Regions from separate parts of the Massilia sp. TWR1-2-2 genome, predicted to be linked through region 3. Evidence: predicted binding sites of a transcription regulator. Region 3 holds the regulator's gene; each other region holds the start of a gene.
What was found. Region 3 encodes sigma-54, which starts transcription at its own class of promoters, with help from an activator protein. Its sites were predicted from a motif close to TGGCANGNAANCTGCTTT; they were not measured.
Positions count from the first base shown of each region.

Region 1: adh (aldehyde dehydrogenase) is a predicted target of sigma-54. The motif match lies at 1,929-1,946, and genes of this name have one in related genera.
Region 2: ACP7DD_RS22440 (PEP-CTERM sorting domain-containing protein) is a predicted target of sigma-54. The motif match lies at 2,690-2,707, and genes of this name have one in related genera.
Region 4: ACP7DD_RS12200 (pilin) is a predicted target of sigma-54. The motif match lies at 2,662-2,679, and genes of this name have one in related genera.

Region 1 covers NZ_JAFCWM010000042.1:9,088-13,433, forward strand. Annotated here, with positions in the region: gene ACP7DD_RS24115 (DUF779 domain-containing protein) at 1-328, opposite strand, end outside; gene adh (aldehyde dehydrogenase) at 341-1,861, opposite strand; gene ACP7DD_RS24125 (beta-propeller fold lactonase family protein) at 2,046-2,975, opposite strand; gene ACP7DD_RS24130 (TonB-dependent receptor family protein) at 3,160-4,346, shown strand, end outside.
Region 2 covers NZ_JAFCWM010000031.1:44,204-48,549, forward strand. Annotated here, with positions in the region: gene ACP7DD_RS22425 (efflux RND transporter permease subunit) at 1-572, shown strand, start outside; gene ACP7DD_RS22430 (hypothetical protein) at 633-1,004, shown strand; gene ACP7DD_RS22435 (DMT family transporter) at 1,033-2,085, shown strand; gene ACP7DD_RS22440 (PEP-CTERM sorting domain-containing protein) at 2,121-2,651, opposite strand; gene mnmA (tRNA 2-thiouridine(34) synthase MnmA) at 2,800-3,903, opposite strand; gene ACP7DD_RS22450 (NUDIX hydrolase) at 3,900-4,346, opposite strand, start outside.
Region 3 covers NZ_JAFCWM010000015.1:73,732-78,077, reverse strand. Annotated here, with positions in the region: gene lptA (lipopolysaccharide transport periplasmic protein LptA) at 1-343, shown strand, start outside; gene lptB (LPS export ABC transporter ATP-binding protein) at 343-1,095, shown strand; gene ACP7DD_RS15755 (RNA polymerase factor sigma-54) at 1,098-2,579, shown strand; gene hpf (ribosome hibernation-promoting factor, HPF/YfiA family) at 2,647-3,000, shown strand; gene ACP7DD_RS15745 (enoyl-CoA hydratase/isomerase family protein) at 3,119-4,198, shown strand; gene rapZ (RNase adapter RapZ) at 4,203-4,346, opposite strand, start outside.
Region 4 covers NZ_JAFCWM010000011.1:42,518-46,863, reverse strand. Annotated here, with positions in the region: gene sucC (ADP-forming succinate--CoA ligase subunit beta) at 1-51, shown strand, start outside; gene sucD (succinate--CoA ligase subunit alpha) at 67-948, shown strand; gene ACP7DD_RS12210 (FHA domain-containing protein) at 1,050-1,619, shown strand; gene ACP7DD_RS12205 (pilin) at 1,820-2,293, shown strand; gene ACP7DD_RS12200 (pilin) at 2,733-3,206, shown strand; gene ACP7DD_RS12195 (pilin) at 3,608-4,081, shown strand; gene ACP7DD_RS12190 (hypothetical protein) at 4,344-4,346, opposite strand, start outside.

The sequences.
Region 1 (4,346 bases), on a different contig from region 3:
GGCGCGAGCGCGTCAGGAAGCGCCGCCCTGTTCCGTTGTCCAGCGAAAACATGCCGCCGTTGCCGGCAACCACATCGATGATCAGCTGGGTATGTTCCCAGTAAGCGAACTGCTCCAGCCCCATGTAGAACGGCGCGCAGTCCAGGTTGCCGAGGTAGACGTCGGTCTCGCTGACGTCGAACTCGCCGGCCGGATAGCACATCGGCGCACTGCCGTCGCAGCAACCGCCGGACTGGAAAAACATCAGCGGGCCGTGCCGGCCACGCAGTTCGGCAATCATCTGCAGGGCGGCGTCGGTGGCGACAACCCGGTCGAGCGCGTCGTTCATGGGCTGGTTTCCTTAAAAAAATCCGAGCGCTTTCGGGCTGTAGCTCACCAGCAGGTTCTTGGTCTGCTGGTAGTGGTCGAGCATCATCTTGTGGTTTTCGCGCCCGATTCCCGACTGCTTGTAGCCGCCGAACGCGGCATGCGCCGGATACAGGTGGTAGCAGTTGGTCCAGACGCGGCCGGCCTGGATGGCGCGCCCGACCCGGAACGCACGCGAGCCGTCGCGCGTCCACAACCCGGCGCCCAGCCCGTACAAGGTGTCGTTGGCGATGCGGATGGCGTCGGCCTCATCCTTGAACGTCGTGACCGACACCACCGGCCCGAAGATCTCTTCCTGGAAGACGCGCATCTTGTTGTCGCCCTTGAACACGGTCGGCGTGACGTAGTAGCCGTCCTTGAGGTCGCCTTCCTGGTCGAAGCGTGCGCCGCCGGCCAGCACCGCGGCACCTTCCTGCTTGCCAATGTCCAGGTAGGACAGGATTTTCTCGAGCTGCTCCTGCGAGGCCTGCGCGCCGATCATTGTCGACAAATCGAGCGGATTGCCCTGCTTGATGGCGGCCACGCGTTTCAGCGCCCGTTCGATGAACTTGTCATAGATCGACTCCTCGATCAGCACGCGCGATGGGCAGGTGCATACCTCACCCTGATTCAGCGCAAACATGGTGAAGCCTTCCAGGCACTTGTCGAAAAAGTCGTCATCGGCGTCCATGACGTCGGCGAAGAAAATATTGGGCGACTTGCCGCCCAGTTCGAGCGTGACCGGGATCAGGTTCTGCGCGGCGTACCCCATGATCAGGCGGCCGGTGCCGGTCTCGCCGGTGAAGGCGATCTTGGCGATGCGCTTGTTCGACGCCAGCGGCTTGCCCGCTTCGAGGCCAAAGCCGTTGACGATGTTGAGCACGCCGGGCGGCAGCAGATGACCGATCAGTTCGATCAGCACCATGATCGATGCCGGCGTCTGTTCGGCCGGCTTGAGCACGACGCAGTTGCCGGCGGCCAGCGCGGGCGCAAGTTTCCACACCGCCATCAGGATCGGAAAATTCCACGGGATGATCTGGCCGACCACGCCGAGCGGCTCGTGAAAGTGGTAGGCGTAGGTTTCGTGGTCGATTTGCGCGACCGAACCTTCCTGGGCCCGGATGCAACCGGCAAAGTAACGGAAATGGTCGATCGCCAGCGGGATGTCGGCCGCCATCGTCTCGCGGATCGGTTTGCCGTTGTCGATCGTCTCGGCAGTGGCGATCAGCGTCAGGTTCTGCTCCATGACGTCCGCAATCTTGTTGAGGATGTTGGCGCGCTCGGCCTGCGACGTCTTGCCCCAGGCATCCTTGGCGGCGTGCGCGGCGTCCAGCGCAAGCTCGATGTCTTCGGCGCTGGAGCGCGCGATCTCGCAAAACGGCTGGCCGGTGATCGGGGTGATGTTGGCGAAGTACTCGCCCTTGGCCGGGGCGACGAACTTGCCGCCGATGTAGTTGTCGTAGCGCTGCTTGAACGGGTTGGCGACGCCCAGTTTGCTGATGTCCGCGAGATTCATGTCGTCCTCTGAGTGGTGTGGTTGTTAAACCGTCGGTTCGACGGAGTCGTGTTGAGTACAACCGTGATTCGCAAGCACCGTGCCAGCGCCCCGCCGACCGCGCCCGCATAGGAGCTCGATGCACGCTGCATGCATCACGGTGGCGAACACATGATCCAGAATGGAACAGGTGTCACGTTACGGTTCAACGGATGACCACGCCCCAAGGCAGTTCGCCCACCTCGATGTCGGCGAGCTTGCGCGCGCTGGCGGTGTCGATCACCGACACGCTGTTGGATCGGCCGTTGGCGACGTACAGCTTGGCGCCATCAGGCGTGAGCGCCATGTTCCACGGACGCTTGCCGACCGCGATGGTGGCGCTGACGCTGTTGCTGGCGGTGTCGATCACCATCACGCTGCCGTCGGTGCCGTTCGACACGTACACCTGCTTGCCGCTCGGATGCACGGCGATGCCATTCGCATTTTTCCCGGCCGGAATGGTGGCCAGCGCGCGCTGCGTCGCCAGGTCGACCACGTACACCGCGTTGACCAGTTCGCACGCAACGTAGGCGCGGCTCGAATCGGGCGCGAAGCCGATGCCGCGCGGGCGCGCGCCGACCGCGATGGCGCCCGTCTGGCGGCGCAGGGAAACATCGATCACGTCGACCTGCCGGGCGTTTTCGGCGCTGACCAGCAGATAGCGCCCGTCCGGGCTGAACACCGCGTGTTCAGGGTTTTCGCCTTCGACCCTGATGTCGGCGAGCTGGGCGCCGGTATGCGTATCGAACAAGGTGACACTGTTGCTCTCCTCGACGGCGACGGCGACGTAGCGGCCGTCGGCGGAGATGCCGACGCCTTCCGGCGACTTACCGAGCGGCATCGACCGGGTCGCGCCGTCGCTTGTTGCCACGGTCAGCAAGGCGCCGCTGGCGGCGTCGGAAAGGTACAGGCGCTGGCCGGACGGATCGATGGCGATGCCGCGCGGGCGCTTGCCGGCGGCAATCTCGCGCACCACCGTGTCGGTGGCGGTGTCGATTACGCTGACGGTGCCCGATTTCTCGTTCGGCACGTAGGCGAACGGCGCCGCGTGGACGTAGTTCGCCAGCGCCAGCAACAACATCAACGAGGTTTTCATGGGTGCTCCTCCACAAGTCGCGCGCGCGGCTGCGCGTGCTTTGACAGCCCATGCTGCAAGCGCCGTGCCACCCAAGTGTGCGGCGCAACATCGGGCATGGCAGGTATATTGCTTATGGCGAGTCGAGACTTGCCGGCACCTGCGTGCCCCGGCGAGCGCCGATATCACATCAATGGAGATCACCATGCCGCACCCGTTTCGCCTGAATGCCATGACCAGCCTGTTCGCCGCCGGCTCCACCATCATCGCGCCGGCCGTGTGCGCCGCCGACGCTCCTGTGCTGGCAGACGTGGTGGTGGTCAGCGCCAGCCGCATCGAGCACAATAGTTTTGACCTGCCGGCATCGATCGACCTGGTCGACGGCGCCCGCATCCGCGACGGCCAGACGCGCGTCAACGCCTCCGAGGCGCTGGCCTCGGTGCCCGGCCTGGTCGCGCAAAACCGCCAGAACTACGCGCAGGACCTGCAGATTTCGTCGCGCGGCTTCGGCGCGCGCTCGGCGTTCGGCGTGCGCGGCGTGCGCCTGATCAGCGACGGCGTACCGGCCAGCATGCCGGACGGCCAGGGCCAGCCGTCCTCGTTCAACCTCGACATGGCCGAACGGATAGAGGTGCTGCGCGGCCCCTTCTCGGCCATCTACGGCAACCACTCGGGCGGCGTGATCCAGCTGTTCACGCGCGACGGAAAAGGCCGCCCAACGGTCGAACTGAACCTGTCCGGCGGCAGCTATGGCAGCCGCAAGGCGGATCTCAGCGCCCAGGGCAGCAGCGGCGCGCTCGGCTACGTCATCGACGCCTCGCGCTTCGAGACAGACGGCTATCGCGACCACAGCGCCGCCACGCGCGATCAGGGCTTCGTCAAGCTGACGATGGCGCCCAACACGGGGGGCAAGCTGACGCTGGTGGCCAACTCGCTGCGCCAGGACGGCACCCAGGATCCGCTCGGTGTGACGTGGGGGACGTATCAACGCGATCCGCGCGCCGGCGAAATCGACGCCACCGATACGGCGACGCCGAAGCGCACGCTGGCCGCGCGCTACGACACCCGCAAGGACATCAATCATCAGCAGGCCGGCCTGGCCTTCGACCAGCGCTTCGGCGACGACCGCCTGCACGTGATGGTCTACGGCGGCAATCGCCAGGTGACCCAGTTCCAGTCGTTCTCGAAAGCGTTCCAGGTGCCGCCGACGCACTCGGGCGGCGTGGTCGACTTCGACCGCGACTTCCATGGCGCCGACATCCACTGGACCAGCGTGCGCGCACTCGGCGCCGGCAAGCTGACGACGACTTTCGGGGTCGATTACGGCAAGTCGGACGACGCCCGCCGCGGCTTCGAAAATTTCATCGGCAACCAGTTCGGCGTGGTCGGCGC
Region 2 (4,346 bases), on a different contig from region 3:
TCGAGGGCCAGTTCCAGGCCCAGGAACAGGCGCAGTTACTGATGGTCGGGCTGGCGCTGGCGTCGCTGACGCTGATTTTCCTGGTGCTGTATTCGCGCTACCGCTCTTCCACGCTGGCGCTCGTCATCATGGGCAACATACCGTTCGCGCTGGTCGGCAGCGTGATCGCGATGTGGATCGCCGGCGTCGCGCTGTCGGTCGCGTCGATGGTCGGCTTCATCACGCTGGCCGGCATCGCCACCCGCAACGGCATCCTGAAGGTCAGCCACTACGTCAACCTGTGCAAGTTCGAAGGCGAGACGTTTGGCTGGCCGATGATCGTGCGCGGCTCGCTCGAACGCCTGACGCCGGTGGTGATGACGGCGCTGGTGGCGGCATGCGCGCTGCTGCCGCTGCTGCTGGCGGCGGACACGCCCGGCAAGGAGATCCTGCACCCGGTCGCGGTCGTCATTTTCGGTGGCTTGATCAGTTCGACGATCCTCGATTCGCTGCTGACGCCCTTGATCTTCTGGCTGGTCGGGCGCCGGCCGCTGGAGGCGCTGGTGGCGTCGTCCGAGACCGACGCATATTAGATATTATTAGGGCCGAGCGGCGGCGCCCATATTCGAGCCGCCGCATTTTTGGAGAACAGCATGAACAAAGCAATCGCACTCACGACGTTGGCATTCAGCCTGGCCCTGGGCGGACAAGCGCAGGCGCACGGCAGCAAGGCGAAACATGGCGGCATCGTGCAAAGCTCGGGGGACTTGTCGTTCGAACTGGTCAGCAAGGATGGTGTTGCCACCATCTACGTCGACGACCATGGCAAGGACCTGGCGACGGCCGGCATGAGCGGCTCGCTGACGGTGCTGCAGGGCGCCAGCAAATCGGTGCTGCCGCTCGCAGCGTCCGGCGCCAATACGCTGGTTGCCAAAGGCGTCAGCCTGGCGCGCGGCAACAAGGCAGTTGCGTCAGTCACGTTCGCCAACAAGGACGTGGTCAGCGTGCGTTTTTCGGTAAAGTAAGTCGTTCTTCCGCCCCTGAGAGGCCCCGATGCAGCAAGGTGTTCTTTATGCGTTGATGGCAGCCATTTTATTTGGCGCCAGTGCGCCCTTTGCGAAAACGCTGCTTGGCGAAATGGCGCCGATGATGCTGGCCGCGCTGCTTTACATTGGCAGCGGGATCGGCCTGGTCGCGTGGTACGGCGCCCGCAGGCTCGCCGGCAAGGCAGCGGGCGAGCGTGCCGACCGGCTGATGGCGCGCGACTGGCCCTGGCTGATGGGCGCGACCGTATTCGGCGGCATCCTCGGACCGGTCTTGCTGATGGCCGGCCTGGCCACCACCGCGGCGTCGACAGCCTCGCTGCTGCTTAATACCGAGGGCGTATTCACCGCGGCGCTGGCGTGGTTCGCCTTCAAGGAGAATTTCGATCGCCGCATCTTCATCGGCATGCTGCTCATTGTCGCCGGCAGCGTGGTGCTGAACTGGCCGAGCGGGCCGCTGGGCGGCGTGCCGTGGTCGGGCCTGGCCATCCTCGGCGCCTGTCTGTGCTGGGGCATCGACAACAACTTGACGCGCAAGATATCGGCCAGCGATGCAGTGCAGATTGCCGCCGTCAAGGGGCTGGTCGCCGGCAGCGTCAACCTGGCGCTGGCGTTCATGCTGGGCCAGGCGCCGCCTCCGCTCACTACCACGCTGGTCGCTGCCTTGCTGGGATTTTGCAGCTATGGGCTGTCGCTGGTGTTGTTCGTGCTCGCCTTGCGCCATCTGGGCACGGCGCGCACCGGTGCGTATTTCGCCGTCGGGCCGTTCATCGGCGTGGCGCTGTCGCTGGTGCTGCTGGGCGAAACCCCTGGAGCGGCGTTCTGGCTGGCGGCTGTGCTGATGGCGGCCGGTATCTGGCTGCACCTGACCGAGCGCCATGAGCACGCGCACACGCACGAGCCGATGGCGCACGCGCACGCGCATCATCACGACGCGCATCACCAGCACGAACACGACGACGGCGGGGACGGCGCCGCGCCGCACACGCACGCGCATGCACACACTGAACTGACGCACGGGCACGCGCATACGCCGGATATCCATCACCGGCATGGTCACTGAGCCGGCGCGATGACCGGCGCTACCGCCTGGACAAATCAGGCGGTCTGTTTCCGGCGGCGGTGCAGGAAGCCAAGCACGCCAAGCGCCGCAAATGCCAGCGGCAGGGTGCCCGGCTCAGGCACGTTGACCGCATCGATCGACGTGACGGAGCCACCGTTCACGCGGCGGAACGTACCGCAGTTGTTGCATTCGTAAGTACTGGCGATATTGATGAGGTTCGTTCCGCCGGCATCCGTGAATGGGGCCAGGAAGGAAAAATTAAAAACGCGGCGGCCGTCGGTCGTGATCAGGGTGAAATTGTTCGGACCGGCCCCGCCGCCAAAGTACAGGCCGCTATTTGCCTGATTCCAGTTGAACGCCGACATGATTCCGGGGCGGGTGGCGATGCTGTAGCCGGATGACTTGTGTGTCGCCGCGTCGAATACAAAGCTGCCGGCGGCAGAGGTGCCATCGGTGAAAGTTACGTTTTGCAAGGCATAGGTGATCGGCGTAGCCTGCGCGGGAAGCATCGCGCTCAAGAGTACGACGGCGGCAAAGACGGATGCTGACAGGAATTTCTTGTTCATTATATTTTTCCAGGTTAGTTTTAGACTGCTCGGACAGTAGAGCAGTAATCGTGCCAACCGGAAATTCATATTGATTTCAAGAACTTACAAATTCGCAGCAGTAACACCGCGACCAGCATGTAAAGAAAACCGACAGCCAACCATGGCGCTACACCGCGGTGACGCTGTCGATGATGCCGCCGCCGAGGCAGACGTCGCCGTCGTACAGCACCGCCGACTGGCCGGGCGTCGCTGCCCACTGCGGATCGTCGAAGCGCAGCTCGAAGCGGTCATCGCCATTCGGCACGATGGCGCAGGCGACGTCGGCCTGGCGGTAGCGCGTCTTGGCCGCCATCAGGCGCGCTTCGGGCGCCACGCCGGCCACCCAGCTCGCCTGCGCCGCAACCAGCGACGACGACAGCAGCCACGGATGGTCATGTCCCTGCACGATGTACAGGGTGTTGTTCTCGATGTCCTTGCGCGCGACGAACCATGGCTCGCTGGTACCGTCGGCGTTGCGGTGGGATTTCAGGCCGCCGATGCCGATGCCCTTCCTCTGGCCGAGCGTGTAGAACGACAGCCCGACATGCTCGCCGACGGTGGTGCCGTCATCGAGCTTCATCGGACCCGGCTTGTACGACAGGTAGCGGTTCAGGAAATCGCGGAACGGCCGCTCGCCGATGAAGCAGATGCCGGTCGAATCCTTCTTCGCCGCGTTCGGCAGCGCCAGTTTTTCGGCCAGTTTGCGCACTTCGGTCTTCGGGATTTCGCCCAGCGGGAACAAGGTCTTGGATAACTGCGCCTGGTTCAGCCGGTGCAGGAAGTAGCTCTGGTCCTTGGTGGCGTCGACCGCCTTGAGCAGCTCGAACTTGCCGGCGTTTTCGCGCACGCGCGCATAGTGGCCGGTGGCGATCAGGTCGGCGCCGAGGTGCATCGCATGGTCGAGGAAAGCCTTGAACTTGATCTCGGCGTTGCACAGCACGTCCGGGTTCGGCGTGCGGCCGGCCTGGTACTCGCGCAGGAATTCGGCGAACACGCGGTCCTTGTACTCGGCGGCGAAATTGACCGCCTCGATGTCGACGCCGACCACGTCGGCCACGCTGGCCGCGTCGATCCAGTCCTGGCGCGAGGAGCAGAATTCGGAATCGTCGTCGTCTTCCCAGTTCTTCATGAACAGGCCGATCACTTCGTAGCCCTGTTCCTTCAGCATCCACGCCGCCACCGAGGAGTCGACACCGCCCGACATCCCGATCACGACTTTTTTCTTGCTCATGTCACGTCCGTCTTTAAAGTAAGCCCGCCCTCGAAGACCGAGGCGTGGGTGTGCAGCAGCGCCAAAGGGGCGCGCAGGCCGGCCAGGTAGTCGTCGACGCAGCGCAGCACGATCGGGCTGCGGTGGCGCTCTTCGCAGGCGGCGATTTCGTCGCGCGTCATCCACAGCGTGCGGATGATGCCGTGATCGAGCGGCACGTCGTGCTCCATGCCGGGCGTGCCGCAAAAGGTGAAGCGCAGGTACGTCACGTCGGTGCCGCGCCGCTTGGAGGTGTAGCGCGACATGTACATGCCCACCAGCGCCGTCGGCGTGAAGTCGTGCGCCGTCTCTTCGAGCACCTCGCGCACCACCGCCTGTTCGAGCGACTCGTGCGGATCGAGGTGGCCGGCCGGCTGGTTCAGCTTCACGCCTTCGCTGGTCTCTTCTTCGATCAGCAGAAAGCG
Region 3 (4,346 bases):
GTTCGTGACGCTGCAAGCGGCGCCGGGTGGACTGGCCACATTCCGCCAGAAAAAGGACGGCGGCCCCGATTTGTGGATCGAGGGCGAGGCCGAACGCATCGAATACGACGACAAGACCGATGTGGTCAAGCTCAAGGGCAGGGCGAAGGTCCGCAACCTGGAGGGCACGCGGGTAACCGGCAGCTCTGAAGGCGCGTTCATTTCGTATGACAGCCGCAAGGAAGTTGTCACCACGACCAATACCGCTACGGGCGAGAGCAAGACCGGTGGCGGCCGCGTCGAGTGGATCATCGACTCGCGCAGGTCGCCCGCTCCGGCGGCTCCGGCCCCAGGAAAACAATAATGGAACAAAGCTGCGGCAGTACCCTGATCGTACGCGGCCTGCAAAAGAGCTACGGCAAGCGCCTGGTGGTGCGCGACGTCTCGCTGCAGGTCGAGTGCGGCGAAGTGGTCGGACTGCTCGGACCCAACGGCGCCGGCAAGACTACCTCGTTCTACATGATCGTCGGCCTGGTGCCGTCGGACGCCGGCTCGATCGACATCAGCGGCGTCGACATCTCGAGCATGCCGATTCACCGCCGCGCCTCGCTCGGCCTGTCGTACCTGCCGCAGGAAGCGTCGGTGTTTCGCAAGCTGACGGTGGAAGACAATATCCGCGCGGTGCTCGAACTGCAGAAGGTCGATGGCAAGGCGCTGACCAAGGCGCAGATCAACCAGCGCCTCGACACGCTGCTGGCCGACCTGCAGATCGAGAAGCTGCGCGAGAACCAGGCGCTGTCGCTGTCGGGCGGCGAACGGCGCCGGGTCGAGATCGCGCGCGCGCTCGCCACCAATCCGCGCTTCGTGCTGCTCGACGAGCCGTTCGCCGGCGTCGACCCGATCGCGGTCATCGAGATCCAGCGCATCGTGCGCTTCCTCAAGGAGCGCGGCATCGGCGTGCTGATCACCGACCACAACGTGCGCGAGACGCTCGGCATCTGCGACCGCGCCTACATCATCAACCAGGGCGCGGTGCTTGCGTCGGGCCGCCCCGACGACATCATTGCAGACGAATCGGTGCGGCGCGTCTACCTCGGTGAACACTTCCGGATGTAGCGATGAAACAGTCACTCCAGCTACGGACCTCGCAACACCTGGCGCTCACGCCGCAACTGCAGCAGTCGATACGCCTGCTGCAGTTGTCCACGCTTGAACTGCACCAGGAACTCGAGCATCTGCTGTCGGACAATCCGCTGCTCGAGCGGCTCGACGACCCGCTGGACAACTCGGTGCGGCTGCTCGCCGACGGCGCCATCGGCTCGAGCGCCGCGCCCGGTGAAGCTGCGCCCGAGCCAGGCGCGCAGGATGCGCCGCCGGCCGATGCGCCAGCGGCGGAAGGCGAGGGCGGCGACGTCGACAGCGCGCCGGCCGAAAGCGGCGCCGACAGCGACGACTGGGGCGAGTCCGCCCGCAACAAGGCGCCCGACGACGAGGACTCGCGCCCGCAGCTCGAAGCGTCCGCGGTGACCCTGCGCGACCACCTGATGGAGCAGATGCGCCTGGCCGTGCTGGAAGTGCGCGACCGCGCGCTGGTCGAACTGATGGTCGACGCGCTCGACGACAACGGCTACCTGACCGAGTCGCTCGAAGAGATCTTCGAGCGCATGCCGCCCGAACTCGAACTCGATCTCGATGAACTGAAGACGGCGCTGTCGCTGCTGCAAAGTTTTGATCCGGTCGGCGTCGGCGCGCGCAACGCGTCCGAATGCCTGGCGCTGCAGATCCGCCGCATGCCGGGCGTACCGATGGTCACGCGGCGCATGGCGCTGAAGATTGTCACGGACCACCTGACGTGGTTTGCCCAGCGCGAATTCAACAAGCTGAAAAAATCGCTCGACTGCGACGACGAGGACCTGCGTGAGGCGCAGTGCGTGATTCGCCAGTGCAATCCTCACCCGGGCGCCGCGTTCGGTTCAGGTGCGTCAGACTACGTGGTGCCGGACGTCATCGTGCGCAAATCCAAGAGCGGCTGGACGGTGACATTGAACCACGACGTGATGCCGCGGCTGCGCGTCAACAGCATGTACGCCAACTTGCTCAAGCAGGGCAAGGGCGAAGGGCAGATGGGCGCGCAGTTGCAGGAAGCCAAGTGGTTGATCAAGAATATGCGCCAGCGCTTCGATACGATCCTGCGCGTGGCGCAAGCTATTGTTGAGCGCCAACGCAATTTCTTTTCCCACGGCGCAGTTGCCATGCGCCCCCTTGTGCTGCGTGAAATTGCTGATACACTGGGTTTACACGAGAGTACTATTTCTCGGGTCACAACTCAGAAATACATGCTGACACCGCATGGAATGTTTGAGTTGAAATATTTTTTTGGTAGCCACGTCGCCACTGAAGCAGGAGGAGAAGCATCCTCGACGGCGATACGGGCACTCATCGTGCAACTGACAGGAGCAGAAGACCCTAAAAACCCACTATCAGACAGTAAGATTGCAGACATGCTGGGGGAACAGGGAATGGTCATTGCGCGGCGCACAGTCGCCAAGTACCGCGAAGCGCTGAAGATCCCACCTGTAACTCTCAGGAAAAGTCTGTAAAGTTTTTACGATGTTCCTCTGCGCTTATGACGCATGAACAGGAAGCGACATCATCAAAGGAGTGTGTATGAATCTCACAATCAGTGGACATCATCTTGAAGTGACACCAGCCATCCGCGATTACGTACAAACCAAACTGGAGCGAGTGAAGCGACATTTCGATCAAGTCATCGACATTGCCGTGATCCTCACAGTTGACAATCTTACTGAAAAAGAAAAGCGGCAAAAAGCCGAAGTCAATCTGCGGTTGCCGGGCAAGACGGTCAATGTCGCCAGCATGTCGCACGACCTGTACGCGGCGATCGACACACTGATCGACAAGCTCGATCGCCAGGTCATGAAGTACAAATCCCAGCTGCAGGAACATGGCCACAAGGCCATCAAGCACCTGCCTGAGGAAGAGATCATCGCCGCTGCGTAAGCCGGCCGATCGAGCAAGCGAGGGCGCCTTCACGGCGCCCTTTTCAATTCGATTTCACCCTGCACGGATGAGGTGCTGGCGTGCGCTAGAATGCAGCTTTAACATCGACAAGCACACCATGACCGACTTCGTCAAAACCCATGTTGCCAACGGCACCGGCGTCATCACGCTCGACCGTCCCCGTTCGCTCAATTCGCTGTCGCTCGACATGGTGCGCGCGCTGACCGACGCGCTGCTGGCCTGGCGCGACGATCCGCAGGTCGACGCTGTCGTGCTTCGCAGCACCTCCGAAAAAGCCTTGTGCGCCGGCGGCGACATCCGTTTCTTCTACGACGTCGGCAGCGCGCCGACCACCGGCGGCAGCGCTTCGCTGGAAGACTTTTTCACCGAGGAATATCGCCTCAACCATTTGATCTATCACTACCCGAAACCGTACGTCGCGTTGATGGACGGCGTCGTCATGGGCGGCGGCCTCGGCATCGCTGAAGCGGGTCCGCGCGGCCTGCGCGTGGTTACCGACGGCACCAAGATGGCGATGCCCGAAGTAAACATCGGCTTGTTCCCGGATGTCGGCGGCAGCTATTTCCTGTCGCGCGCACCGGGCAGGCTGGGCTACTACCTTGGGCTGACCGGCTTGACCATCCGCGCCGCAGACGCGCTGTACGCGGGCCTGGCCGACACCTTCGTGCCGCAGGCGCAGATGCCGGCGCTGGCGCAGTTGATTGAATCGACGCCTGGCGCGCAGCTGCGCGAAGCGCTGGTCGCCTTCGCCGCGCCGTTCGCCGCCGGCGCCGCCATGCTGGAAACCGAGCGCACCACCATCGACCGCCACTTCGGCGCGCCAGGCGTGCAGGCGATCATGGATTCGCTGGCGTCCGACCCGGGCGAGTTTGCGCAAAAGACGCTGGCGGCGATGGGCAAGCGTTCGCCACTGCTGATGCGCGTCACGTTCGAGCTGTTGCGCCGCGGCGCGACGATGGAACTGGCCGGCTGCCTGCGCCTCGAGCGCATCCTCGTGCGGCGCAATTTCGAGCACGGCGAAGTGCTCGAAGGCGTGCGCGCGCTGGTGATCGACAAGGACAATGCGCCGAAGTGGAATCCGCCGGCCTTGAGCGAAGTGACCGACGAAATGGTGGCACAGTTTTTTGCGTCGCCCTGGCCCGATCGCGCGCATCCACTGCGCGAGCTGCAAGGCTAGGCAATCAGGATTGTTCGCGGTGGCGCAGCACGACCCGTTCGGTCGGGCTGAAGTAAGCTGCCAGCCGTTCGGCCATGTACACCGAACGATGCTGGCCGCCGGTGCAGCCGAGGGCCACCGTCAGGTAGCTGCGGTTATCGGTTTTAAA
Region 4 (4,346 bases), on a different contig from region 3:
ATGGAAGACGCAGCCAAGGCCGTCGTCGCCGCCGCTGCTGGTAAAGCCTAATCCGAAGGAAACAACATGTCGATCCTGATCAATAAAGATACCAAAGTAGTTACCCAGGGAATTACCGGCAAGACCGGTCAGTTCCACACCCGCATGTGCCGCGACTACGCGAACGGCAAAGAGGCGTTTGTCGCCGGCGTGAACCCGAAGAAGGCCGGCGACGACTTCGAAGGCATCCCGATTTTCGCCAGCGTCGCCGAAGCGAAAAAAGAAACCGGCGCCAACGTGTCGGTCATCTACGTGCCGCCAGCAGGCGCTGCCGCGGCGATCTGGGAAGCCGTCGAAGCCGAACTCGACCTGGCCATCTGCATCACCGAAGGCATTCCAGTGCGCGACATGATGGCGCTGAAAGACCGCATGGCGAAAGCCGGCTCGAAGACCTTGCTGCTCGGTCCAAACTGCCCTGGCCTGATCACGCCTGACGAAATCAAGATCGGCATCATGCCGGGCCACATCCACAAGAAGGGCCGCATCGGCGTCGTCTCGCGCTCGGGCACGTTGACGTACGAAGCAGTCGGCCAATTGACCGCGCTGGGCTTGGGCCAATCGTCGGCCGTGGGCATTGGCGGCGACCCGATCAACGGCCTGAAGCACATCGACATCATGCAGATGTTCAATGACGATCCTGAGACCGATGCGGTCATCATGATCGGCGAGATCGGCGGACCGGATGAGGCGAACGCTGCCTACTGGATCAAGGACAACATGAAGAAGCCAGTGGTCTGCTTCATCGCCGGCGTCACCGCGCCACCGGGCAAGCGCATGGGCCATGCCGGCGCGCTGATCTCGGGCGGCGCCGATACCGCGCAAGCCAAGCTCGACATCATGGAAGCGTGCGGCATCAAGGCCACCAAGAACCCGTCGGAAATGGCGCGCCTGCTGAAAGCCATGCTGTAAAGTAATTAATGCCCAGCTAAACATCACTGGGCGGCAGAGGTACAATCAACGGGGAGCGCAAGCTCCCCGTTGGCGTTTACAGCCGACCCTGGAGGCCAGCAGTGGCGAAAATAATCATATCGCGCGATGCGAAGGCAGTGCAGGAGGTCGAACTCGGCGCCGGCCAGACCACCATCGGCCGGCATCCGCAGAACGACGTGGTGATCGGTCACCAGGCCGTCAGCAGCCGCCATGCCGCCGTCACCAGCATCGACGGCATGGCAACAATCGAGGACCTCGACAGCAGCAATGGCACCTTCGTCAATGGGCTGCGCATCGGCCGCAAGGTGTTGTCGGACGGCGACCGCGTCACCATCGGCGATGTCCGCATAGACTATATGGCGAACGGCGCGCCGGTCGCGCCGGCGCTGGCCAGCATCGAGGTGCTCAATGGCGTCAGTACCGGCAGGGTGCTGATTCTGTCGAAGCCGCTGACGACACTCGGTAGCCCCGGGGTGCTGGTGGTCGTCATCAGCCGTCAGGCTGACGGCTATTTCGTCGCCCAAGTGCAGGGAGTGGCCGCCGCGCAGGTTAACGGCGTCCCGGTCGGCCGCACGCCGCGCCGGCTAGCCGACGGCGACGAACTGGAACTGACCGGCACCCGCATGCGCTTTGCAGCCCAATCGGGATGAATCGACGCTCCGCGTCGTCAAGATGACAATATTCGGTGGGAAACTGACAATTTTCGTCAGTTGTGCGACAAGAAACGTCGAATGAGCCGTAATTTAATAACGTATGCATAAGGAAAGCCGTTATTTCCATGCTGGCACGTCTATTGCTCTACATAAACTCAGAAGCACTGAACATATAACCCTACCCTAGGAGCAGCAAAATGAAATCGATGAAAATGGTTAAGAAGGCGCAAGCTGGTTTCACCCTGATCGAACTGATGATCGTTGTGGCAATTATCGGTATCCTCGCCGCCGTGGCAATTCCTGCGTACCAGGACTATGTCGCCAAGTCGAAATTCGCCGCAGCGCTGGCTGAGGTAGCGCCGGCCAAAACCGGCTTCGAAGTCGCGCTGAACGACGGCCTGACCCCGGTCATCCCGGCAGCCGGCACCGCGCCAGCAGCAACCGAAGCCGCAGTCGGCGTACAAGCTGCAAACGCCAATACCACGATCGTCGTCACCACCTCCACCACGGCTGGCGTTGTCACCGCGACCATCGTCGGCGGCTCGGCTCAAGTCAAGGACAAGACCATCACCCTGAGCCGTAACGCCACCGACGGCAAGTGGACCTGCGCCACCACGGTAGTCCAGAAACTCGTTGGCCCGGCTAGCGTCTGCACGGGCGCGGCGACGTAATTTAGCGGCGCCCACGCGCCGGCTGACCGAAAACCCCGGCTTGCGGCGACGCAAGCCGGGGTCTTTCATTGAGCGAACGCCCCACTCAGTCGGGCCGTTCGAACTAGCGGTGAACGGCGGAGTCAAACCGACCTGACCGCCGTCGGGAGCTGCGCGGCCGAGCGAGGTCGAACAGTTAATCGTTCGGGTCGCGAGCCTGTCGCGGCCTCCCCGTGCCGGGCGCGCGGACGTGTCAAGGTAGGGGCGATCGCGTCAGAAATTGACAGATTTTTTCGGCGGCCTGACAGAATTTGTCAGAGGGCAGACAAAAAATGTCGATCCAATTAATGTTAAATAACGTCACTGCAACGAAAACGCGTATTTTCAGCTGGCACGGATGTTGCTCTAAATAAACTCAGAAGCATTGAACGTATTAACCCCCTACACTAGGAGCAGCAAAATGAAATCGATGAAAATGGTTAAGAAGGCACAAGCTGGTTTCACCCTGATCGAACTGATGATCGTTGTTGCTATTATCGGTATCCTCGCTGCTGTGGCAATTCCTGCGTACCAGGACTATGTCGCCAAGTCGAAATTTGCCGCTGCGCTGGCTGAAGTAGCCCCTGCCAAAACGGGCTTCGAAGTTGCGCTGAACGACGGCCTGACCCCGGTCATCCCGGCAGCCGGCACCGCGCCGGCAGCAACCGAAGCCGCAGTCGGCGTACAAGCTGCAAACGCCAATACCACGATCGTCGTCACCACCTCCACCACGGCTGGCGTTGTCACCGCGACCATCGTCGGCGGCTCGGCTCAAGTCAAGGACAAGACCATCACCCTGAGCCGTAACGCCACCGACGGCAAGTGGACCTGCGCCACCACGGTAGTCCAGAAACTCGTTGGCCCGGCTACCGTCTGCACGGGCGCAGCGACGTAATTTAGCGGCGCGCAGGCGCCGGCTGAACGAAAACCCCGGCTTGCGGCGACGCAAGCCGGGGTTCTTAATTTAGCGATGGCCCCACTCAGTTGGGCCTTTCGAAATAGCGGTGAACGGCATTCAATAAGACTCATCGCCGTTGAGAGGATGCGCGCGGCCGAGGGAGTTCAAACAGGTAATCGCGCAGGTCGCCAGTCTGTCGCGGCCTCGGCGTCAGAAAGTGACAAGCTTTTGCCGGCGGTCTGACAAAATTTGTCAGCGGGCGGACAAAACATGTCGATCAATTGACGGTTAATAGCGTCACTACAACGAAAACGTATATTTCCAAGCTGGCACGTCTGTTGCTATACATAAACTCAGAAGCATTCAACGTGTTAACCCCCTACACTAGGAGCAACAAAATGAAATCGATGAAAATGGTTAAGAAGGCACAAGCTGGTTTCACCCTGATCGAACTGATGATCGTTGTGGCTATTATCGGTATCCTGGCTGCCGTGGCAATTCCTGCGTACCAGGACTATGTCGCCAAATCGAAATTTGCCGCTGCGCTGGCTGAAGTAGCCCCTGCCAAGACGGGTTTCGAAGTCGCACTGAACGACGGTCTGACCCCGGTCATTCCGGCAGCCGGCACCGCGCCAGCAGCAACCGAGGCCGCAGTCGGCGTACAAGCTGCAAACGCCAACACCACGATCGTCGTCACCACCTCCACCACGGCTGGCGTTGTCACCGCGACCATCGTCGGCGGCTCGGCTCAAGTCAAGGGCAAGACCATCACCCTGAGCCGTAACGCCACCGACGGCAAGTGGACCTGCGCCACCACGGTAGTCCAGAAACTCGTCGGCCCAGCCAGCGTCTGCACCGGAGCAGCGACATAATGTAGCGTTATGCGGCATCCGGCGCCGCCCTTACCAAAATCCCTGCTGGCGGCGACGCCAGCGGGGATTTTGTCATTCAGGCCCGGCGATCCAACGACCTTCTGACGATCGGCGATCAGCGCCTCGTAGGTCATGTTCTGCAGCAGGGTGTGGTGGGACGAATCGAGGTTGACGAACTGAACGCCGTAGCTGAACATCTCGAGCCGGTCCGACAACCGCTCGATGCAGGAAGCCAGCATCGGCAGCAAGTCAGTGTCCTAGGCTA